2 regions of the Brevibacillus borstelensis genome follow, and region 1 is predicted to be linked to the other one. Evidence: predicted binding sites of a transcription regulator. Region 1 holds the regulator's gene; the other holds the start of a gene.
The links. Region 1 encodes LexA, which represses DNA repair genes until DNA is damaged. Its sites were predicted from a motif close to CGAACATATGTTCG; they were not measured.

Region 1 (12,408 bases):
TTGCCAGTGCCAGAGTTTCCGATAAACATGATGTTCTCTGCCTTTTCGATGTACTCACAACGAGCCAGTTGAAGCAATTTGGGCTTATTGAGGGACGGAATCGCCGAGAATTCAAATTGATCGAGCGTTTTCATAGAAGGGAATTTGGCGTGCTTGATGCGACTCGCGATTTGGTTAGCATCCCTTTGCTGAACTTCTTGCTCTAGTAGGGCTAAGAGGAACTCCTCGTAGGGAATTTGCCGTTCAGCAGCATCATGGGCGATTTCCTTATAGACACGTTTAATCGCAGGTAAGCGAAGGCGTTTCGCGTAGGTTTCAAGCAGGAAACTCGTACTCAATGAACCACACTCCTTTTCTGTAACAAACGATTGTACTGGCTAAGATCTGGGGCCTTTACCTGAATACGTGGAACAGAGCTATCCTCCGCCAACGAGAGTTGGGGCAAACGGTGTTCCGGCAATGTTCGCTGAAACAATAATTGCCTTACGGCATCATACTGGAACATCCCTTTTTGGCAGGCCTCCCCCAGTGCTTCTTCGACGAGAGAAGTATCGAATTCACGGTGCAAAAGCAAGAGTCGAACGAACTCCTTCATCCCTCCTGGTCGGTTACGGCACTTGTCCAAGAACTTTTGGTAAATGGCGGGTAATCCTGCCTGATGCAATGGTCTAGCATAAAGAACTGCTCCTGGGCGAATAAGAAGTAAATCCAGATAATGATCGTATTGCAAAATCTCCTTTCCTTTTTCCAAGCACCGCTCATGCGTCGCAATCAGGCTTTTTCCGTGATACACCTCAATTTTTTCAGCAAATACTCGGCAAATAAGTTGGGTCGATGCATAGGAAACCGGGACGGAATAGGCATTTTTTTCAATGTGGATCATGGATAGCGTATTGCTTTTCACGGGTACAACACGGAAACAATCCAATGGCCGTGGAGGCAATGGAAGCATGATGGGCAACTCTTGAACAAATGCTTCTCCAACCGTTAGGGAAGACCGGGGAACGGTTGTATTCTCGTAAGAGATACATTTTTCGAGGAGGATTTGATTTAGCTCCTCCAGAGAAGAAACACTAGGAACAGGTGCAAAAAATTGCCTCTGGGCAAACTGTACGAGGTTTTCCACTTGGCCTTTTTGATGCCCTTTTCCCGGATCACAGAAATAGCTTTCAAACAGGTAGTGGGCACGTAGCTGAATAAATCGCTCTTGTTCCTCGCGATTTTTGCCTTCCAATACCTTCTTAACGGCTGTTGTCAGGTTGTCGTATGTGATGACTTGGGGAACAGCACCGAAAAATTCAAAAGCATCTACATGACCTTGGAGAAGAGCCTCTTGCTTCTGATGAGCAAATGTCTTGATGAAAATCTTTCTGCTGTATGTGCAACGCATACAAAAGACTTGAACCTTCACTTGTTTCCCTTGTAAATGAACCGTAACCTCACCCCAGTCAAATTGGGCAAATCGCCCTGGCGGGAAATCAAGAGGGACAAATGCTTTAGGAGGAGAAACCCGCAACTCTCTGACGTAGCGTCGTACAGTAGATTCACCGCCGGTGAATCCATGTTCGTCAACGAGTCTCTGGTAAATACGTTTGGCAGTATGACGCTGCTTCGGGGGAGCCTGTTCATCTTGACGCAGCCATTCCAAGATGATGGGCTTGACAAAATCAATGACTGGCTTCGGCTTCGGTTTTGAAAGCTGGTATACAGGGATTTCCGTTGATGTCAAGGCTTTTCGTATCACTTGACGCGAGTAGCCAGTTTCGCGAGAAATTTGACGAATCGACTTCCCTAGCAGAAAGTGTTGTTTCCTGATAAACTCATAATTAGCCATCTGAAGCATTTCCTTTCCTCCTATATCTTGTTGTCTAGACAACTACAAGATACAGGAAAGAGGTGCTCAGGTGGTCAACTTTTTTATGAGCGATGTACCACTAGGTGGTCAATTATTAGATTAGCATTCACACAGATATCTGCATTCTCGCTAGATGAGTTGGTGCCAGAAGATCATCTCGTAAGAAAAATTGAAAATGCAATCGACTTTTCGTTCATCTATGACTTGGTGGAAAGCCTTTACTGTCATGACAATGGCAGACCCAGTGTTGACCCTGTAGTCTTAGTTAAAATTGCTTTCATCCAATATATTTTTGGAATTCGTTCCATGCGACAAACGATTAAAGAGATCGAAACCAATGTTGCCTATCGGTGGTTTATTGGCTATGATTTCAGTCAGCCCATTCCCCATTTCACGACCCTAGGCAAGAACTATGTTCGCCGTTTTCGGGATACTCAACTCTTCGAGTCGATCTTCCTTCGAATATTGGAGGAGGCGGTTCATCATGGATTCGTGAAGCCTGATGTGCTTTTCATTGATGCTACGCATGTAAAAGCCAGTGCGAATAAGCATAAATACGTGAAAGAAATCGTTGAAGAACAAGCGAAGAAATATCAAGAGCTGCTGGACGAAGAAATCAATCAGGATCGTATTGCACATGGAAAGAAGCCCCTTGAAAAAAAGACAGAAACTTCGAAGAAGGAGGTGAAAGTCAGCACAACTGACCCGGATTGCGGATTGTTTGTAAAAGGGGAAAAGGAACGTGTATTTGCTTATAGTTTTCATACAGCATGTGATCGAAATGGATTTGTGCTTGGTGCCAAGGTAACGCCAGGCAATGTGCATGACAGTCAGGTTTTTGAGGATGTTTTGAATCAAGTGCGAAAGACGTTTGCACAGCCTCAAGCTGTGGCAGTGGACTCGGGATACAAGACGCCTTACATCAGTAAAACACTCCTTGATGACCAGATTCGCCCCGTTATGCCCTACACAAGACCACGCACCAAAGAAGGTTTTTTTAAAAAGCACGAATATGTGTATGATGAATATTTCGACTGCTACATCTGCCCGAACGAGCAAATCTTAACATATGAGACAACAAACAAGGATGGGTACCGTATCTATCGATCAAATTCTCAAGTTTGCCGAAGTTGTCCGTTCTTGAAACAATGCACGGAAAGTAAAGACTACACAAAGAGAGTGAGTCGCCACATCTGGGCTGATTACCTCGAAGAGGTAGACCACCTCCGGCATACCGAGGAAAACAAACAAATCTATAGCAAACGGAAAGAAACGATTGAACGTGTATTCGCTGATATGAAGGAAAAGCATGGCATGCGTTGGACGACCTTACGAGGACTGGAGAAGGTCACGATGCAGGCGATGCTTGTTTTCGCTGCCATGAACTTGAAAAAAATGGCGACCTGGCTATGGAAATCAGGTCGCCAAAAGGTGAACGATCAAAAGGGACTGTAAAATATTCTGTGTAAACTCTCAAAACCTATTACAATAAGAGAAAGGTTGGTTTGAGAGGATGACACCTATGGCGAGATTTAGTAAGGAACAAGTGAAGGCGTTTGTGAAGGAAAACAACCTCAAGACGATGGACGATGTGCAGTCGGCACTGAAGGAACTGTTTGCAGAAACGCTGCAGTCGATGCTAGAGGCGGAGCTTGACACGGAACTCGGCTATGAAAAGCACGATGTGAAGCGAAAGAAAACAACAAACAGCCGTAACGGGAAGACAAAGAAGACGGTGACAAGCGAATACGGCGAGGTGGAGATCGCGGTGCCACGTGACCGTAATGGCGAATTTGAGCCCGTTATCGTGAAAAAGCATCAGTCTACCGTTACCGGCATTGAGGACCAAATTATCGCCATGTATGCCAAAGGTGTCAGCACACGGGATATTCAGGACCATCTGAACCATCTGTATGGAATTGACGTTTCTCCTACCATGATCTCCAATGTGACGAATAAGATCGTGCCACTCATCAAAGAATGGCAGAACCGACCGCTACAAAGCATCTATGCGGTTGTATTTATGGACGCCATTCACTACAAAGTCAAGCAAGACGGTGCTATTGTGAACAAAGCGGCTTATATGGTCATTGGCATTGATTTGGACGGCAACAAGGACGTATTAGGCATGTGGATTGGAGAGAATGAATCCTCAAAGTTCTGGCTGAGCGTACTGAACGACTTACGGAACCGTGGGGTTCAGGACATTCTCATCACCTGCGTGGATAACCTAACGGGCTTCTCTCAGGCCATCTCTGCCTGCTATCCGAATACGGAGATCCAAAAGTGCATCATTCATCAAATCCGCAACTCGACCCGTTATGTTTCTTACAAGGATCTTAAGAAAGTGACGGCGGATTTAAAGCCAATCTACAAAGCGGCAACAGAAGAGGCTGCCTTACTGGAATTGGATCGTTTTGAGGAAACATGGGGTAACAAATATCCCCTCATCGTTCGCTCTTGGCGTACCAACTGGGACGAGCTAGCTACTTTTTTCAAGTATCCACCAGAGATTCGTAAATTGATCTATACGACCAATATGATTGAGAGTTACCATCGGCAACTCCGAAAGGTGACGAAGGGCAAGAGCATTTTCCCCACCGATGAAGCCCTGCTCAAAATGCTCTATTTGGCTACCATGGACGTCACCAGGAAGTGGACTGGACGAGTGCAGAACTGGGGGCAAATGCTCCTCCAGCTCTCCGTTTTCTTCCCGGATCGGATCGGCCAATACTTACGCTAGTTTTTTATTCCAAAAGGGTTTACACAAAATACTGGACAGACCCGATCAAAACACCTTCGGTATTTTCATCAAATTATTAAACAAACTCCCTCTGCTGTTCGTTCAGCGAGGGAGTTTGTCTGCAACCTGAAGAGACATCTTGTCGATGTCTCTTTTTTGTAATGGACTCTATACAATTGTTGCAAAACTCTATTTGGGTCTAGAGCTCTTTTTTGTTCCAGGGCCTTTCCCATCTTTCGGAGTTCTCGTTTTCGCTGCAGGACCTTATTTCGTTACCAAAGTCTCTTGTTCGTTGCAAGCCGTTATTTTCGTTACAAAGCCTTCTTCTTTATTGCAAGACTTTTTTCTTTACAAAGATCTCTTCTCGTACAACTCAGGTGGCACGTCAGCAAAGAGCGGACTCATCCTGTCTTCCTGATGAATCATGAAAAGCCGATGTACGGGTCTGGTCATGGCTACATACAGGAGCTTTGTATCCCACTTATTGTCCAAGTACTCCTCGATATTCAACAAGATGACCACATCAAATTGCAGCCCCTTGGTCAAATAAGCTGGCATTACTACGACACCGCCCGGGAATTGGGTATCCTTGCTTCCCAGCAGCTTCAGTCCTTCGATGGAGGCCTTCAATGACTTGTATGCTTTTTTGCTGGCCTCGGCTGTTTTGGCTACGATCGCGATGGATTGAAAGCCCTCTTGCCGATAATCATTTACAAGCTGGACCAGATTTTTAACCGGCAGTTCTTTCCCGTCCCATGATGCCAACAAAGGCTTTTCCCCATGCCGCAATACCGGTTTGGCCATAATCGTCTCCGGCAGGTTTATCTTTCGCAGTACCTCGTTGGCACATTTCATAATTTCGATTGTGGAACGGTAGCTCTGCGCGAGTGTGTAGTAAACCCCCCGCGGCTGCTGAAAAACTCCCTCCAACAGTTCTTCCCACGATTGCAATCCCCTGTATGCATGGATGCCCTGCGCGATATCTCCCACTACCGTCAAAGAATGTCTCTTTGTCACAAGCCCGATCACCGCAATTTCCAACGCACTGAGATCCTGTGCTTCATCAACGACACTGTGGTCAAAGTGATCGGCCTGCTCCAATCCTTCGATCAGATGCCGCAGATAGATCAGCGGCGCAACGTCTTCTGGCTCGATCCGCTCCGCTTCGAATATCTCTGCAGACGACCGGCAAATATCCTCGATATCCTCGCCATTGACTTCCCCTTTTGTCAGCTCTTTCAATAAAGCTGTGTCGGTCAACATTTCGCGGTACGACGAGAAGACATCCAGTTCAGGAAAAATGGAAAAGTATTTGTCCAGAAGCTGATCAATCATTTTCTCATATTTAGCCAACGCTTGCTTATCCAGATCAATTCGCTTCTCTCGCAGATGGGCGAACAACTGTTTATTGATGTCCTGCTTAACGTGCTTTCGAACGGCTTCCATTCGCCGACGATATGGCAGATGGGCATATTGTTCGGCAAAAAGCTGACGGATGGTCTCACCCGGAATCGTAAAAACATGTTTGGTTCTGTTGTAGACAAAGCTTAATTTTTTGTAGGCTACCCTGTTTTCCGCTACAAACAGCAAATATTGCTGGAGTACATCCCGGAAAGCGAGCGAGCCCTTGAACCGAAGACGATGCAGCACCGTCCGACGCTCGGCATCGCTCTGTCCTTGTTCAAAGAACAACTGAAGGGGCTTGTGCGGGTCCAGAATCCGCCAGCCTTTTGGAAGGATGGACTTGACCAGCTTGGAAGCCCAATCCAGGAATGTCGCCTGCTGAACGTCATCCACTCCCAATTCGGGAAGAACCTCTGAAATGTACGTAAGGAACAACCGGTTTGGTGCAAAAACCATAAACCTCTTTGACATCATCGAGTCCTGATAATTGTAGATCAAATAGGAGAGCCGGTGCAGCGCAATCGTCGTCTTGCCGCTTCCGGCCACCCCTTGAACGACAACCGGGCGATCCTTGTCTGCTCAAATAATGTCATTCTGCTCCGACTGGATCGTCGCTACGATATCCTTCAATCTGCTGTCGTTCGTCTGATTCAGGTTGGCTGCCAGGAACTCATCGATGTACCCTTCCTGCAAAAATTCATCCGGATGGCCAACTTCGCGATGAATCGTCTCTTTGAGCGCTCCATCGTATATCCCTGTAATCTTCCCGTCCTCAATGGCAAAATTTCGCTTCAGGCGGACTTCGCCTCGCACAATCTCCCTGCCGCTGCGGAAGTACGCATCCTTGCTCTCGCCGCTGTAATATAAACTGGCAATGGGAGCACGCCAGTCAACGACAATTGAATCGAATGTGTCGCTCCGAACGATGCCCCTCTTTCCTATGTATACGCTGTCCAACTCGTATGTCTCGTCTTTCAGGAAGTCCACTCGTCCAAAATACGGCTTTTCCAGTCCTTGGTCCTCAAGGTAGCGAAGCTCTTTTCCTTTTTTGTAGTTGACGACCTGTTTCACATAATCGTCCGTAATCTCTTTAACCTCTTTCCGAAGAGTGTCCACTTCCTTTTGGATAATAGAGCGTGTTTCATCGAGTCTCTTCTGTTCATGCTCGTAGTCCGGGTGCTGTACAGTCATTTATATCCTCCTTTCCAAATTGTCAGGTTCAGCATCGCAAGGAGAAGTCCGGTTTTATTTCCACATGGTTTCCGGGCACGGGCTCTTCTTTGTTTCCTCGTAGCCTTCCAATGCCCTCTTCTTTGATTTGATGTTGCTTCCGGATTGGCTCTCTTTTGTTCTCGTTGACGCCTGCCCGTCTTATCCCGCTATATCTTGCCTGTTTACCACACTTGTCTGCCGATCCAGATCCCTGAACCGCAAGCAAGAAGGCCGGCCAAAACACTGGCGCCTGCATAGAACAGCCCTCTGCCGATCTGCCCATCTCCGATGAAGCTTACCACCTCAAGCGAAAAGGTAGAGAACGTAGTAAATCCCCCCATCAGCCCGGTTGTAAACAGAAGGTACATCTCCAAAGACATCAATCCTTTTTCCTTTCCCCACGCATAGAGCAGTCCGATGAGAAAAGAACCGGAGACATTGGCCAGCCATGTCCCTGCCGGCAATCCGGGTTGGTTCATTGCGAGACCGAGACCATAGCGTAGCAATGAACCGACGGCTCCTCCTACGGCAACAGCCAGCCATGCCATCATGGCAATCCCCCCTTCTCTCCTTTTTTGTATGGAACAAAAAGACATCCTGGCAAAAAGCATGGATGTCTTCTTTTTATGTCAAATGGTGCGTTTTAGTGTTTGGGGTTGTTATCCTCGAGGTCTTCCACGTAGCGGATCGATTCGAGATTGGAGCGAAGCGACATTTTCACAGCATCAATGTATTTTTGCCGCAGTTTTTTCTGTTCCTGTTTTTCCTCTTCAGTCAACCCGGCTTCACGAGATTTTTTGGCCAACTCGTTGATCCGTTTGATTTCCGCGTCTGATACCAAAGCCGTTTCCCCTCGCTTTCAATGAATGCCGCTCTATTATATCACATCTCGGCAACGAAGCAAGGGAAAGCTGCAGCTTGTCAATTCCCGACAGGAATTTGAATCGATTGGCCTGGATAAATAATGGCACTTTCCAGCTTGTTCAATTTTTGAATCGCATATACCATATCGCGAACATCCATTTTCGGGTCACTCTTGTAGGTGACCGCCAGCTCCCACAAGCTGTCTCCCGGTTGGACGACGATTTCCTTTACTGGTTGGATCATTTGAGCTTGTTGTACCGTATGATCCCCAGAAGCGAACACTAGTTCTGTCAAAGTGTAAAAAAAGAGAGTGAAAGCGGCAAAAAACAGAATGGCCTGTCCACGCGTAATGCCAAAACGAGCAGTTTTTCTTTCTTCTTTGGCGAAGCGATTAGATACAGTCATTGTACTCATTATTTCATCCCCCTGCAAACGTACGTTCTATCTTCTTGTTCTCATCATAATGCGAACACTTGTTCATGTCAAGAAAAAAACGAACTTATGTTTGTCGAACGCAGGATCCCATGGTATAATATAGAAAACATGTTCGAGAAGATAGAGGTGTGGTCTATGTCCAAGCTATCCAATAGACAGCAAGCCATCATCGATTTCATCCGCAAAGAAGTAAGGGACAAGGGTTATCCCCCATCTGTCCGTGAAATCGGGGAGGCTGTCGGTCTGGCATCCAGTTCAACTGTTCACGGCCATCTGGCCAGGTTGGAAAAAAAGGGGCTCATCCGCCGCGATCCTACCAAGCCCCGCGCGATTGAGCTGCTGAAAGAAGAGGAGCGCTTTCAAGACGACTTTGACGTATCTGTTGTACGCGTACCGGTGATCGGAAAGGTGACTGCGGGTCAGCCGATCACTGCTGTCGAGCAGGTGGAGGATTACTTCCCACTCCCTGACAGCATCGTGACATCGGACAAGGTGTACATGCTGCGCGTGTCCGGAGACAGTATGATCGAGGCTGGCATCCTGGATGGAGACTACGTGATCGTTCGCCAGCAGAATGTGGCCAATAACGGTGATATCGTCGTCGCCATGACTGAAGAGGACGAGGCAACCGTGAAGCGTTTCTTCAAGGAAAAGAACCATTTCCGGCTGCAGCCTGAAAACGCGACATTGGAGCCGATTATTCTGGATTCTGTAACGATTCTGGGGAAAGTGATTGGCGTGTACCGCTTGATTCACTAGAATAAGAGATTTCGTTGCTTGGATGAGCCATGCCTTATGGCGGACTCTTTGAAAAACGCAAATCGACTACGACAAGCTTTCCTTTTCCACCCTGACAGCAAAAAAGGCGTTCGCGATTGCCTCGCGGACGCCTCTTCTTTTCATTCCCTTCGATTCTTTGATCGGTCCTTCTCCTACGAATCCCACTTACAGTGCGACAAAGAACCAGATGATCATCACTACCTGAAGAACAACTTTTACGACCACACTGCCCAAAAAACCGATGAGCGAACCCACTCCCGCTTTAACAGCCCGTTCAAACGGCTGCTTTTGGATCAGCATTTCCACCAGAACGACCAGCACGAACGGCATGATCAGCATGCCAAATGGGGGGAACAAAATCACCCCGAGCAAAATCCCCAGTGCAGCTGCCCACGATGACGCTTTGGAGCCCCCGTACTTCTTGACAAAGTACATGTTGGTGAGTAAATCCGCACCGTAGAGAAGAACACTTAAGACCGCCATTCCCCACCAGAAGGAGGCCGGAAGTCCGGCACCCGGATCAGCAATAAAAAAGTGATACAGCAAGAATCCGCCCCACAATAAAATCGTATCAGGAATGACCGGCAAAAAGATTCCGGCAATACTGAGGATAAACAAGGCCGCTATCACGATCCACAACAAGATCTCCATCCATTGACACTCCCTTCTGTATAGGGTATACGATAAAGTGCGGTTTTCGTTTCCATCGACTCGCTACATTTTGACAGAAACCTGTATATACTCGGTTCTTCTGCGAGTCGTAAAGCCAAACGTCGAATCGGAACATAGATGGTCTCGTCCCTCATTGTTCCCCTGCAGAGTTGCAAATAAAAGAAAGATAATCTGAAAGGACAGAAAATGGCTATGCATTCTCAAACGAAGCGAGATTGGTTTGACCCTTCCTACCTGAAAAAAGGAACCCCTCGGCAGCGGGAAGCCTGGGCAGTCCTCGACAGCTTGGGAATCTTTGATGGGCTCAAAGAGTATCAACCGGTTCTGTGCGGAACGATCCCCCTCGATATTGATGTTGAGGACAGCGATCTTGATTTGATCTGTACGACAGCCGACCTGGATCGGTTTGGCCATGTGTTGAAAGAAAAATACGGGCATTTGGACCGTTTCACACAAGACCGCCGAGAAATCCGCAACATCCCTACGGCGACTGCTTCCTTTTGGTATCGCGGTTTTCAATTGGAGTGTTTTGCTCAACCGATTCCTGTCACAGAGCAAAACGCCTACCGGCATATGATGATCGAAGCACGGCTGCTCCAGCTGTCTGGGCAAGAAGCAGCAAAAGAGATTCGGGCTTTGAAAGAACGGGGGCTGAAAACGGAGCCTGCTTTCGCTCTGTATTACGGGATTGTCGGAGATGATCCTTATCAGGCTTTACTTGAATTGGAAAGATATTCGAATGAACAGCTTAAGCAAGTGATGGCAAATAAACCGACCTAAACGCCGGCCGTAAACCGGAAATACGAATAATGGTAAACTCAGACAACTTGTGTGTCCTTATGCGGGCATAAAATTAAGATGACTTCTGGATACTTCGGAAGTCATCTTTTTTGGATTGCTAGATTTGTCGTTTTACCTTTTATTGGTTAGATTTCAGTTGAAGACGGCAAATCATGATTTTTTTTTAAGAGACTGATATAAAATGTACACGAATCCAACATAAATGGGAAGCCAAACGGGTTCAAAGAATCCTGGAACTCGATAATCAGTAATTACAATTTTGTTTGGCCCAAAATCCAATTGTTGAATTAGATCTGAGATCATAAAAATAAAAACCCAAATCATCATCATTGTCGACAACACAATGGAAATCGCAATTTTTTTAATAATATCACCTCGTTATTATCAATAATCATTTCTTAAACGGACTTCAGAAAAGAAATGATCATTTTTGTAAAAACCCGAGTTAGTGTGCATACGCTGGATTAAGTCCGCATTTCATTAAACCCAACCATCAAATAATATGTTAATAATTTTTTATTTAACCATTAATATACACATCTGTAAACATATTTTAGGTATTTTGTTCTAAATTTTGCATTGTAAAGGGGGTTAATCTTTATTAGCAGCATCCCATCCAACTTTAGTCAAATAAATTCATAAAAAAAGCCTTAAAGTTAATAGGAAAGCAAGTTTCCCATCTACTTTAAGGCGTATCTAACTTATAAAGCTGAAACCTAGTTAAAATTAAACTAAACAAGTTTTGTTTCTTTTTAGGGTCCAAAGAAATACAAGTACTCTTTCCCCTAAATATTAATACGTATTCATATACTGCTCGCGCTCCCACTCCGTTACACGGGTGCGGAACATATCCCACTCGATTTCCTTCGCGTCAACGAAGTGCATCAGTGCGTGTTCGCCAAGCGCTTCGCAGATGACCGGATCGGCCTTCAGGCATTCGATCGCGTCCTTCAAGGTAGCCGGCAAGCTGGCGATGCCCGCTGCTTCACGCTCAGCCTCGTTCATGATGTAGATATTGCGATCGACAGCCGGCGGCAGCTCAAGCTTGTTCTTGATTCCGTCAAGACCTGCTTTCAGCATCACGGCGAGAGCCAGATATGGGTTGGCGGCAGGGTCCGGGTTGCGAACCTCAATCCGGGTGCTCATACCGCGAGATGCCGGAATCCGTACAAGCGGAGAGCGGTTTTTCGCCGACCATGCTACATAGCAAGGAGCTTCATAGCCCGGTACGAGGCGCTTGTAGGAGTTCACCAGCGGATTGGTGATGGCGGCAAAACCGCGGGCGTGCTTCAGAATACCGGCCAAGTATTGCTTCGCCGTTTTGCTCAGGCCGAGGGTATCCTTGTCGTCAAAAAATGCGTTTTTCTCCCCGATGAAGAGAGACTGGTGGGTGTGCATGCCGGAGCCGGCGACACCATACATCGGCTTGGGCATGAACGTTGCGTGCAATCCGTGCTTGCGTGCGATCGTTTTCACCACCAGTTTAAACGTGAGAATCTGGTCCGCAGCTTGGATGGCATCTGCGTATTTGAAGTCGACTTCGTGTTGGCCAGGCGCAGTTTCGTGATGGGATGCTTCCACCTCAAATCCCATTCTCTCCAGCGTGAGAACGATGTCACGGCGGCAGTTTTCACCCAGATCG
Region 2 (12,408 bases), 2.6 Mb from region 1:
TTCTTGGCTTGGAGTATGGCCCCCAGCCATCGATTGGATGTTGAACTAGTTTGCTTTTGTTGATCTACCTCAGCCTATTCCTGACGAATCTGCACTGGCGTACCAATGGGAACCAGCTTGGCCAAGCTCTCTACATCTCGGTTATGCATGCGTATACAGCCGCGTGAGACGTAATGGCCGATCGATGATGGATTATTGGTGCCGTGAATGCCGTAATGAGGCTTGCTCAGCCCCATCCAATAGGTGCCGAAAACGGACAATGGACCTCCGCGGTAAGAATTGGGGTAGGGAACCTTGTTGATGATCGTGAAGTTGCCGCGCGGGGTAGAGGTCGCAATTTTACCCAGACCGACGGGATAAGAACGGATGAGGCGATTGCCGTCAAAGAGATAGAGGCGGAGTTTATTGATCGAGATGCGTATGCGGTATGCCGGGATGAAAATCACCTCCCTTTTTAAAGAACCGGGATTGTGCTTCTATTGCATCGTATGCGGTTGGGAAAAAGCGGGTCCCCGCCGCATGTGGCGATCCACACAAAAAACCTGCCGTGCAAAGCGTAGCGGCAGGTTCCTGTTTTGAGCTGTGATGAATCCGGTAAAACCGGGAAAGATGGGAGATTACGGAGCAGGATGCGGGAGAGTCGGGCGAAGGAGGTCCAGACTTTTGAATTCGTACCCTTGCGCTCGTGCGGCATCGATAATCTTGCCAAGCGCCTCGGCGTTATCTCTTGAAACCGAGTGCAACAAAATAACCGCTCCGGGATGAAGCTGGGCGAGGACACTGTCATAGGCGTACTTCCAGCCCTTTTGCGCTTTCGTATCCCAGTCCTTGTAGGCTATCGACCAAAAAACATTCGTATACCCCAGTTTCTTGCTGACCGCCAGTGTACGATCACTGAAAATTCCTCGCGGCGGACGCAAGAAGGCCATCTCTTTTTGCCCGGTAACTTCGGCTACAGCTTGTTTTACCTTATCCAATTCTTCCTTGATCCGCTCATTGGATATCTGTGTCATATCCGGATGGCTCCAGGAGTGGTTCCCGATGATATGCCCCTCAGCGGTCATCCGTTTTAACAGCTCCGGCTGATCCTTTACATAATGCCCGGTAACAAAAAAAGTGGCGGGTACCTTTTTTTCTTTCAAGATATCCAGAATACGAGGGGTGAACCCGTTTTCATAGCCATTGTCAAACGTAAGAAACAGCTCTTTTTTGGAGGTATCCCCGAGAAAAATGGCTTCGTGCTTATCGACGATGCCTTTAAAGCCCTCCTGGTCAATCGAGGGAAGCTGTCCACCCTTGCTCTTCTTGAATCCAAAGTGGTAGGGGACATCCTGGTTGGCTGCGGCATGGACAGTGAACAGGGACAAAATCAGGACAAAAACGGTGAGAAAGGTTATGCGTTTCACAGCGAAAAGTCCTCCTATTGTTGATGGGATTGCCTGAATATCGGGTAGGGATTTGATCGCATCCTTAAAACGGTATGTAAAGCTCCTCAATCCTCTTGCCAAGGAACCGGATGTGCACGGGGAATCGGATACTGCTCGTCTGGTTGGGATCTGACCACTTTCCGCTTGTCAATCGAACCTGCGGGCACCTCGGTTTCAGGGTGGTAGATAATGTTGCTGCGCTTGTTTTGGTTTGGCATCATAGACTCACCTCCTCATCGTTACTATCATGTGTACCCGGGCCCAAGAACATGCCGCCTGTAGAGAAGTTCCGGTCAAAAGTTGGTGACTGAGCGCAAAAAAACCGAATGGACCGGATCGTCCCGGCACCATTCGGTTTTTGCAATATGCTGCGGTCTTTATTTGCTTGAACGGCGTTGAAACAAAAGGCGGTCGAGGGAATAGAAGGACGGTCCGGAGAGAACGAAAAGCAGCAGGATAAAGAATAGAAGCAGATCCAACTCATATCCAGGACCACTTTCCCCACCGAGGAAGCCCATTGCAATTTTCACCTTGATCGTAGCGACGGCCATCACGACTGCCAACAGAGCTGCCAAAATTCGGGTGCCAATGCCCAAAATCAAGCCAATTCCGCCCAAGAGCTCAAGAAACGCGACGACATAAGCGAAAAAGCCGGGAATACCCATGCTGCCAAACCAACCGGCAACCTGATCGAGTCCCATTTGGAATTTTGACATTCCGTGCATGACAAACGCTATACCTGCAACTACGCGCAAGAGCAAAAGCCCCCACTCGGTACGTTGATCAAATTGTCTTTCCATAAAGTGACCTCCTACGGTTGTTGAATATAGTAATTAGGTTACATTTCGTTAGTAAGTATAAATTAATAATTATAACACGTCAACACTTTGAAGGATTTTCAAAAGAGCGTTATACTGGAATTGAATCGAGGTGATTACTATGAAGCAGTCCTCTCTCTGTCCGAAGTTTGAAAAAGGAATGCAGCTCTTGGGCAAGCGGTGGACTGGTTTGATCTTGTATCAGTTGCTTTCCGGACCGCAGCGATTCTGTGCCATCGAAGAGGCGCTCCCGATCAGCGGAAGGCTTTTGTCTGAGCGGCTGAAGGATTTGGAGAAAGAAGGCTTGGTACATCGTCACGTGTATACAGATTCTGCCCCGGTACGGGTGGAATATTCGCTAACGGAAAAAGGGCTTGCTTTGGAACCGGTCATACTGGGGATCGAGAAATGGTCGCAGGCCTGGATCGAATTAACATAAAAAAAGTGTCGGATTATTTTCTCCGGCACTTTTTATTTGTTTGCATACATCGCGGTTTCTCATTGAGCACTTTTCCTTTTCCTCGTTTTTCCTCCCCTTCGTATTCCCTCAGAAATAATTCGCCGTTTAATCTGGGCAATACGCTTGTCAGCCAGTTCCCTTGTCACGCCAAATTCCATCGACAAGACCGAGGACGGTACCCATTCACGGTAGGCGAGAAGCAGGGGCGCCAGGAGAAAGAAAGGCATGGCCGCATAGAGAACAAATTGCTCGGCTTGCGCCTCCTGCAACTGACGAAAAGCGGGATTCATCTGGTGCTGCTTCCCGGTATGCCCCCGTAAAATATGGCCCAGCTCATGAAAAAAATGTTCGCGCTGAACAGGCCTTGGCAGGGTTGAATTGACCGTAATGCTGCGGTAATTGCCGGATTCATAACGCATCGAGGGGCAGGGACGGTAGTACAATTCGATGCCAAGCATCTCGGCCAGCGGCCTTTCTTGCAGGTCGCCACAATGACTGATGCCAACATCCGCATATATTTGGGTCAACCAGCGTTCCAAATCCGTTTGCCGGTAATGAGAGAGCATGTGGTGATTCCCCTTTCCGAAACAACAGAGAACGTATGTTCCTTTTTGTGGTGTAAAAAAATGCCGCAGGGTGCAATGTTGCCTGGCACAGAAATAAGGCGGCCATCACAACGAAAAATGCTTGCGGCTTTTTCCAGCTTTATATTCGAGCAGAGCAGGACAATTGTGGATGACCGCTGCTACTTGTTTGTTCCTTTGTTACCGTGCAGCGCCTTCCACCTGAGGTACTCGATATGCTTCTTCACTTCATCAATTTCCGTTTCGGATAGCCCCTCCAGGTCAAAAAAGGAGATGTGCTCATCTGACCCGGTTGTTTGCGATGTCCCATTGCGAGTAGGGTTTTCCGTTTTTCCGAGCAGAAAATCAGTCGTAACCGAAAATACGTCAGCAGCCTTGGATATCAGGTGATTATCCACGCTTTTTTTCTCGCCCGATTCGATGCGGGAAAGAACGGTATTGTGAATGCCCAATTTTTCGGCCAATTGGATTTGGGACCATTTATGTTTTTCCCGAAGGTATCTGATCCGTTGACCGACGATTGACATAGTGTCACAACCTTTCCATCATAGCAATACTATTCTACCAATTTTCCATAATGGAAAATAGCGGTTTGTTGAAATGACAAGGATATGCTTGACTTTGCTGAAAATGAAAAGGTAAGATATGGATAATAACATTTTGCTTATTTGGCAAAAAAAGGGGGTTTACCGTTGGAGAGGATAAACCTGAATTTCATTGCACGAAGAAGGATGGAAATCGGCATTACCCTAAAGGAAATGGCTGCCGCTTTAGGGTTCAAGAATGCGTCTACGTACCTCAAGTACGAAAAGGGGGAGTACGATTTTAAAGCCAATCACCTTCCCGTGCTGACACGTATGTTGAAATGCCAGCTGCGAGATTTATTTATCTGTCTGACTTTGCTGTTATAGCAAAATGGAGTGGCGATTGCAGGAAAGAGATTTCGTTAACGATGTAGCGAGGGGTGGGAGAGGTGGACGTTCACGAAGCGAATCGGAAGCAGCTGGATATATGGAAACGAACGATTGCGTATGAGCTGGCCATGATGGCACCGAGGAGTGAATCTGCCTGCGGAGAATTTCTAAGCCGTCTGGAGCGGTTTGAAAAGCAGATAACAGGAGGACCTGCAGATTGTCCAAACATCGAGCGGAAAAGAGAGTGTATCCGAACATAGAATGGATGTCAGTTTACAGAAAAAAGCGGTTCTCCCCGTGAAAGAACCGCTTCGGCATGCTTCGGCGTGATCAATCGCTGCCTGTCGTCTTGCATCTGTTTTTAGCAAGCTTTCATACGCTGGGCCCATATCGTTTAGCCGAAAGCCGAGTTACCGCAATACAGAAGAAGCCATACGGACGTAAGTGTGGCGCTTGCCGCGCACGGTAATCGAATAGTGCATGATATTTTCCGGGATGGCGATTCCGTTGTACCCGGCATCCCCGATATGGTATAGGTCGGCACCTGCCATCTTGCTGGCAAGCGCGATCTGCCGGATCGTGGCCTCATCGGAGCCTTCCTGGCTGGTTCCTGTCGCGAGCAGAGCCAAAGCTCCGTGGGCATGAACTGTATCGACCATGGCCTTTGCCGAGTCGAGAGTGATGCCGGGAATTGTGCCGGGGGAAGGCAGCAGGATAATGTCCGCTCCTGCTTCGATAAAATCGATGATCGTCTGCTTTGCGACCAGATCACCGCCAGCTTCCCCTTCCACGCCGGCTCCATGCATTTTTCCCGCGATAATCAGCATCTCTGCTCCCATCACTGTCCGGGCTGTTTGAATTGCCTCCCGGATTTCCCGGTTGGTAACCCCTGTCTTGGGGTTTCCGGTCAAGCAGATGAAGTCAAAACCGAGATCTTTGGCAGCGGCAAACGTTTTGGCAGAAGCAAGTCTGCCAGGAGGCAGGGAGTGGAGCTGCTCCGCTTGTCTGGCGTCTGGGTCGACCGGCTCCAGATTCAGCCCCACAGGCCTTCCGATCAGCCGCTTGAGGTCCTGGACTATTTCTTCAGGCTTTGCGCTTGTCAATCCCTCGACATGAGGAGAAAAGACGTCAAAGAAATTGAGCAGGATCATGTCGGCCCCAAAAGAAGCTGCCAGCTCAGCATTGCTCACGCTCGGATACAGCGGAGTGAAGGCGGAAATGACCTCGGCTACCAGGACACGGCCTTCAGAGGCTCTGATCGACTGCTTCAAATCCTGTCCCGACATCCGCGCAAAGTCGGACGCCGTGCAATCCAACAAACGTTTCATTGGCATTCTTCCAGCCCTTCATCTGTTTTACAGTTTCTTGATTTCGTCCTTCAGCACCTCGGACTGAGTGCCAAAAACCACTTGCACGCTGCCCTGTCCCAGCTTCATGACACCGGCAGCCCCCAGATCCTTCAATCCCTTTTCATTGACGATCTTGTCATCCTTCAGCACCAGACGCAGACGTGTTATGCACGCGTCGACGCTGACTACGTTTTCCTTGCCGCCGATCAGAGAGAGAACGGCCTGGGCTTTATCATGCATGGACGTATTCCCCGCCTTTTTCTCAGTCTCTTCCTCATCATCTTCCCGTCCCGGCGTTTTCAGGTTGAATTTGACGATGATGAAGCGGAACAGGAAGTAGTAGACGACCGCAAAGGCAAGACCGATCGGGATGATCAGCCACGCGTTTGTAGAGAAGTGGAAATTGACCAGATAGTCAATGAGACCGGCCGAGAAGCCGAATCCGTGCTTGATGCCCAGAGACGTCACGATGAAACCGGAGAGTCCGGTCAAAACAGCATGCACCAGGTACAGCAATGGTGCCGCGAACATGAAAGCAAATTCAAGCGGTTCCGTGATTCCTGTGAGAAAAGAAGCGAGCGCCGCACTCATGAAAACCGAGGCGATCATTTTGCGCTTCTCTTTTTTAGCCGTATGAATAATGGCAAATGCTGCGCCGGGAAGAGCAAACATCATGATCGGAAAGAAACCGGCCATAAACATCCCGGCTGTTTTGTCACCGGCAAAATAGCGGTGCAAGTCCCCGTGAGCCACGTTGCCGGCCGCATCGGTAAACGAGCCGATCTGGAACCAGGCAATCGCGTTGAGTACGTGATGCAGGCCAAACGGGATAAGCAGGCGGTTGAAGAACATGAAGATTCCGGACCCGATCGCACCCAGACTGACCACCCAGTTTCCAAACATATCGAGAACGTTCTGGATCGGAGCCCAGATCATCCCGAGAACGAGGCCGATCACGACCATGCTGAGCGAGGTGATGATTGGCACAAAGCGTTTGCCGCTGAAAAACCCGAGCCAATCCGGCATCTTGATGTCGTGATACCTGTTGTAGAAGAATGCCGCAATCGCACCGGCCAAAATACCGCCGAGAACGCCCATTTTCAGCACGACGTTATCGTCGATGAAAGGCATCGCAGCCGGCACTTTAGCCAAAATGCCGACCAGCACCTGATAGGCCATGACCGCCGCCAATGCCGCGACCGCATCGCCTGCCAGACCGATGGCGACACCCACAGCGAATATCAGGGCCAGGTTGTCGAGGATGGCCAAACCTCCCGCATGGAGAAACGGAGCTACGTATTGATTGAGGAAGCCTCCCACCGTCGCACCGAGCGGAATGTTCTTCTCGTAGTCGAGAAGCCCGAAGGAAACCAGAAGTGCGGCCGCCGGCAATGCCGCGACTGGGAGCATGAGCGCTTTCCCAATCCGTTGCAGAAAAGCTAGCATAATAATACCTCCTTGTTGAATGTTGTATATCAGAAAGCCGTTCTCCGGTGAGAAAGTGATAATGGATGGACAAAAGCAGGGCGTACCGGAGAATCGGACTGCCTGACGAGACGAAAAAGACAGCTGCAGGAACATGCATATGACTGCAAGCGCTTACAAGAGGCAGGGACAAAACAGGTTATTCTGTTTTGTCGCGTAGATAGGAGTAGACCTCCTCTGTGCTGGAAAGCGAGAGTACGTGCCGTGCTACCTGTTTAGCCTGATCCATCGTGGTGCTGCGGATGCGCGCCTTTACCTTCGGCATGACGGCTGCTGCTCCGCTAAACTCATTCAGCCCCATTCCCAACAACAGCTCGGTTGCCAGCGGATCACTGGCCATTTCCCCGCAAAGCCCGGTCCAGATCCCTGCCCGGTGGGAGGCGTTGATGACGTGTGAGATCAGTCTCAGAACCGCCGGATGGTAGTAGCTGTACAGGTGGGCGATGTTCTCATTCATGCGGTCTACAGCCAGTGTGTATTGAACAAGATCATTGGTTCCGATACTGAAAAACTGCACCTCTTTGGCAAAGGCGTCCGCCTGAAGGCAAGCGCCGGGAATTTCCATCATCATCCCGATGGCGATCTCCTCGTCAAACGGGGTTCCGCTCGTCCGCAGTTCTGCTTTGACCTCCTCCAGGAGCCGCTTGGCTTCGCGAAGCTGTTCCAGATGAGAAATCATCGGGAACATGATCAGGAGGCGGCCGTACGCGCTCGCCCGAAGCAAGGCTCTTAGCTGGGTGCGGAACAGCTCCGGCCGAGCAAGCGAGATGCGGATAGCCCGGAAACCGAGAAAAGGATTGTCCTCCCGGGGCAGAGCCAGTGCAGGCAGATGTTTGTCTCCCCCTACATCCAGCGTCCGAATAATGACAGGCTTTCCTTGAAACGCGGAGACCACGCGCTGATAAGCGGTAAATTGCTCTTCTTCATCCGGCAGATTGGACCGGTCCATAAACAGGAACTCGGAGCGGAACAGTCCGACACCATCGAGACCGGACGCGACCAGTGCCTCTGTTTCCTCGGGAACCGCCATGTTGGCCACGACATGCACGCGATGACCGTCCAGTGTGACAGCCGGCAAATCCTTCAATGCCTCCAGCGTTTCCCGGTCGGCCGCTTCCTGTTCCGCCCTTTCCCGGAAAGAGGCGAGCTGTCCCTCATCGGGATCGAGAAACAACTCCCCTGTAGCGCCGTCGAGAATCATCAGCTTGCCTGTTTCCGCAGCAGTCAAAAATGCCTCTCCGCCGCCCATTACGGCAGGAATGCCAAGCGAGCGGGCCAGGATCGCGGCGTGAGAAGTGGGGCCGCCTTTTGCAGTGGCGATGCCTTTGACATGGCTGAGCGGGAGCTGAAGCGTTTCCGAAGGGGTGACATCCTCGGCAACCAGGATGAACGGTTCTTCAGGATAACCGATGGAATGGCTGTCACCGCCCGACAAGTTTTTCAGCAGGCGGCGGCTGACGTCGCGAATGTCATCCGCCCGTTCTTTCATATAGTCGTTGTCCATGCCCTCAAACAAAGCGACAAACTCCCCGGCGACCTGCTGGACTGCGGCCTGGGCCGAACAGAGTTGGTTCTCGATGCGGGCTTTCATTTCGCCTGTAAATGATGGATCATCCAAGAAGGCGATATGGGCAGACAGGATTTCCGCCTTCTCAGGCCCCAGCTGATCCAACGCTTTTTCCTTCAGTTGGGATAGCTGTTCTTTGGCCAGCTCGATACTTTGCTCCAGGCATTGCCATTCTTCCGTTTTGCGGCTGGGATCAATCTTTTCATCGTTTGCCGCGACCGCAGGCTGGGCCGTCAGTCTGGCGATTGGAGCTATCGCGATGCCGGCCGAGACCGGGATTCCTTTAAACATACTGGTTCACCGTCCTGGCTCATCAATTAGCTTTCGAATTGCTTGTCGAACAGTTCCTTGAGCGCGGCAGCGGCTTGCTCTTCGTCCGCACCTTCGATTTCAAATGTCAGCCAGTCTCCCAGGGAAGCACCCAACGTCATGATGCCGAGAATGCTTTTCCCGTCCGCCTTCTTTTGATCTTTGATCACCGTGACTTTGGATTGAAACTGTCCTGCGTTGTTGACCAAGAGGGCTGCAGGACGAGCGTGCAGGCCACCCGCGGCTGTGACATGTACGTCAAAACGAATCATGATGCTCCTCCTTTGACGATCACCTGCATGAGAGGCTCCTGGCCTGCCCGCACGCTACCGGTTGACACGACTTTTTTCTCGGCGACCAGATCGCCGTTGGTAATCACGACCGGAGTAACGATCGGGCAGCCCGCTTTCTGGAGGACATCCAGGTCAAAGCTGATCAGCTTGTCGCCCGGTTTTACCTGATCTCCGGCTTTGACATGGGGAGTAAATCCCTCTCCTTTCAGCTTGACGGTATCGATGCCGATATGAAGCAAAATTTCCAAGCCGCTTTCGCTTGTCAGCGCGATGGCATGATGAGTCGGGAACAAGTGAGTGACACTTCCTGCCAAAGGCGATACCAACACGCCTTCAGTCGGAATAATGGCTGCACCGTCACCCACCACCTTCTGGGCAAAAACGGGATCGGGCACTTCGGTCAAAGCAACGACCTCGCCAGTCAAGGGGGCCAGTAGCGTCACTTCCTGCTGCTGTTTTTTACGAGAGAACAAACCGCGTAACATAAGCTCCTCCTTTTGCGTCTGAGAGTACGAAAAAAGGCATGAGTCGGGAAACATACGGCATCCTTACTATGCCGTACGATATCACCGCTCATGCCTAGTCGAACTAGTAACACGCTGGTTTTTCATGCTATTTTGCTTTTCTTAAAGACGAAGGCTTATTCGGTCGGCTGATTGGTCAGCCGGAATACATGCATGGCCATGTACCCCACTTCGTCATCCGGCACGGGGGAATCCAACCGGGAAGCAATGTGCCGGGCCAGCTCTTCCGCCAGCTGGTAGGAATCGGGAATGGTGGCTTTAACCCGATCCAGCAGGGGATTTTGAATGGACTTTTGCTGGCGGATGCGTTCACAGGCATAACGAAGATGCGTGATCAAGCGGACGTAATCGACTGTATTTCGCTCGATTGTTTTTCCCGTGCGCTCTTCAATGATGCCGACGAGCTCCGTAATCAGATTGGTAAACTGGACGGCTTTATTAACCGGCATATAGCTGATCGCAGAGTGAATGTGCAAGGCTAGAAAGCCGATCTCACTCTCGGGAATATCCAGCGAGAAGGAGGATTTGATCATGTCGGCAGCCCTTTTGGCCAGCGCAAACTCTTTGCTGTAAAGCGTTTGGATTTCAAATAAAAACGGGTTGACGATTTCCATGCCGTTGCGCAGGCGGTAGATGGCAAACTGGATGTGGTCGGGCAAGGCGACATGGATATGCTCATTCAACTTCGGAGTAATTTCCTTGGCGATCAGCGCGATGATTTCTTCGGCAATGCCGACGACAGCCGGGTCTACCTGGCTCAGCACCGTTTGGTATTGCTGCTGGTGACTCTCATTTTCCAACCGGAAGCGTTTTTCCACACGTGCGTCATGGGGAAGAATGGTGTTCCCGGGTTTGGCGCCAAAGCCGATCCCTTTGCCGAACAAGACAATTTCCTGTCTGGATACAGGCTCTTCGGCAAGCACGACGTTATGATTCAAAACGCGCGTGATTGTATGAGGTTTTTCCTGTTCACGGGTCAACATCCACCACCTACCTTATAAGACAAAAAAGAGCCGAAAAAACCTTTTTGTGTAAAAAAGATCTTCTCGGCTCATGCCTGCATGACCAGTAACACGCCTTTTGAAAACGCTTCAATTAATCATTATCATAATGCACGAAAAAACGAATGTCAATTCATTTGCAAATGCGCTCCGGGAAAGGAGCCGCGGCAGGAATGAATGGGCGGATAAACGAATATGTCAAACAGGGAGGGCCTCATTCTTTCCGTAAAAAAAGCGGAACGCATCAGAGCGAACCGCATGGAGATTGAGTAGCTCATCCTACTTGGTAAACTTGTCGGCAATCGTTGAGGCGCAAAACGAGTACGGCTTGATTTCGGCCCGGAAGTGATTGGTTTCCGCTAGGCTTAGCAGTTGTTGGATAAACTTTCGGGTAGGGCCGTTTTTTCCAATGTCAAAATGGAGGCGAATCGGTAAGTCGATTTCGTGCTCACGCAAGTATTGGCGCAGCTCGGAGGCGAGGTTTACCGCGTACATCGCTTCCTGAAAAATGCGCTGCTGCAGTGACGTATACCGTCGCTCCTGAAATTTGTGGTAAAAAAACATGCCGCCGCGCCCTTGTTGAATCAGCGTAATGACAATCGCAAAAAACGTCCCCCGGCTGCGCAACTGGGAGTCCGCTCCGACAATCAATTCGTAGGTTCCGCTATTTGTGGATACGGTTTGCTCGATGTTGGAAAACACGTCAGCCTTGTCCAGAAGCCCCCGCGATGGACTGTGAAATCGGTCAAACAGAACGGGGCTTTCATAGGTTAATCCCACTCACATCCCCCCTCGGTAGAGGTATGATTACATTCGTTCGCTTACACTGTTAATGTATGTAATCATGCGGAGAGTATGTGAGTGAGGAAGACCAAACTGTCATGGATCATCAAAAATAAAGTATGGAGGGACAGAAAATGACGAAATCTCATTTCCCTGAGGTCGCCGACAACCGAAGTGCGGCGTATGAAATTGACCCTGTTTTCCTTAACAGATGGTCTCCGCGGTCTTTCAAGGAAGATCAGGTGCCGGATGACGTTTTGTTCAGCCTGTTTGAAGCAGCGCGCTGGGCGCCGTCCGCGAGCAATGAGCAGCCGTGGCGATTTATCGTTGCCCGGACAGCGGAAGACAAACAGCGGTTTTATCCGTTCATCGCCGAAGGGAATCGCATCTGGTGCGAAAAGGCTCCTGTATTGGCTTTGATTCTGTCCAAGACTGTAAGCGGACGGGGTACTTTCAATCGCGCCCATGCTTTCGATGCGGGAGCAGCCTGGGGTTATCTGGCGCTGCAAGCAACCAAACTAGGCCTGATCACCCATGCCATGGGCGGCTTTGACCCGGAAAAAGCGAAAGAGGTACTGGGAGTTCCGGATGACTACGAGCTTCATGCCGTGATCGCCATCGGGTATCAGGGGGAAAAAGAAGCGCTGCCTGAGCAGCTGCAGGAGCGGGAAAAGCCGTCTGGCCGCCGGGAACTGTCGCAAACCGTATTTGAAGGAGTATTTGAAGAAAAGTGAATAAAGAGCAAAGCATACACGAAGGCGATCATGAAAAATACATGAGAGCCGCAATGCAAGAAGCGGAGAAAGCGGCAGCACTGGGAGAGGTGCCAATCGGGGCGGTCATCGTCCGGGATGGAGAAATTGTCGGACGGGGCTTTAATTTGCGCGAGACCAA

Region 2: V5G20_RS01065 (ImmA/IrrE family metallo-endopeptidase) is a predicted target of LexA. The motif match lies at 3,300-3,313, and genes of this name have one in related genera.

Annotation. Positions count from the first base shown of each region.
Region 1 covers NZ_CP144922.1:2,733,621-2,746,028, reverse strand. Annotated here, with positions in the region: gene istB (IS21-like element helper ATPase IstB) at 1-338, opposite strand, end outside; gene istA (IS21 family transposase) at 335-1,843, opposite strand; gene V5G20_RS12885 (IS1182 family transposase) at 1,946-3,310, shown strand; gene V5G20_RS12880 (IS256 family transposase) at 3,378-4,598, shown strand; partial or broken gene V5G20_RS12875 (HelD family protein) at 4,947-7,193, opposite strand; gene crcB (fluoride efflux transporter CrcB) at 7,397-7,765, opposite strand; gene V5G20_RS12865 (DUF896 domain-containing protein) at 7,858-8,055, opposite strand; gene yneA (cell division suppressor protein YneA) at 8,136-8,492, opposite strand; gene lexA (transcriptional repressor LexA) at 8,649-9,272, shown strand; gene V5G20_RS12850 (DUF456 domain-containing protein) at 9,459-9,944, opposite strand; gene V5G20_RS12845 (DUF4269 domain-containing protein) at 10,152-10,745, shown strand; gene glnA (type I glutamate--ammonia ligase) at 11,559-12,408, opposite strand, start outside.
Region 2 covers NZ_CP144922.1:179,844-192,251, reverse strand. Annotated here, with positions in the region: gene V5G20_RS01090 (L,D-transpeptidase) at 75-437, opposite strand; gene pdaA (delta-lactam-biosynthetic de-N-acetylase) at 618-1,397, opposite strand; gene V5G20_RS01080 (hypothetical protein) at 1,493-1,648, opposite strand; gene V5G20_RS01075 (DoxX family protein) at 1,805-2,227, opposite strand; gene V5G20_RS01070 (winged helix-turn-helix transcriptional regulator) at 2,367-2,684, shown strand; gene V5G20_RS01065 (ImmA/IrrE family metallo-endopeptidase) at 2,744-3,271, opposite strand; gene V5G20_RS01060 (helix-turn-helix domain-containing protein) at 3,451-3,816, opposite strand; gene V5G20_RS01055 (helix-turn-helix domain-containing protein) at 3,982-4,200, shown strand; gene V5G20_RS01050 (hypothetical protein) at 4,263-4,463, shown strand; gene V5G20_RS01045 (haloacid dehalogenase-like hydrolase) at 4,614-5,531, opposite strand; gene nagE (N-acetylglucosamine-specific PTS transporter subunit IIBC) at 5,559-6,998, opposite strand; gene ptsP (phosphoenolpyruvate--protein phosphotransferase) at 7,177-8,895, opposite strand; gene V5G20_RS01030 (HPr family phosphocarrier protein) at 8,922-9,185, opposite strand; gene V5G20_RS01025 (PTS sugar transporter subunit IIA) at 9,182-9,691, opposite strand; gene glcT (glucose PTS transporter transcription antiterminator GlcT) at 9,847-10,710, opposite strand; gene V5G20_RS01015 (ribonuclease H-like YkuK family protein) at 11,011-11,511, opposite strand; gene V5G20_RS01010 (nitroreductase family protein) at 11,649-12,248, shown strand; gene tadA (tRNA adenosine(34) deaminase TadA) at 12,290-12,408, shown strand, end outside.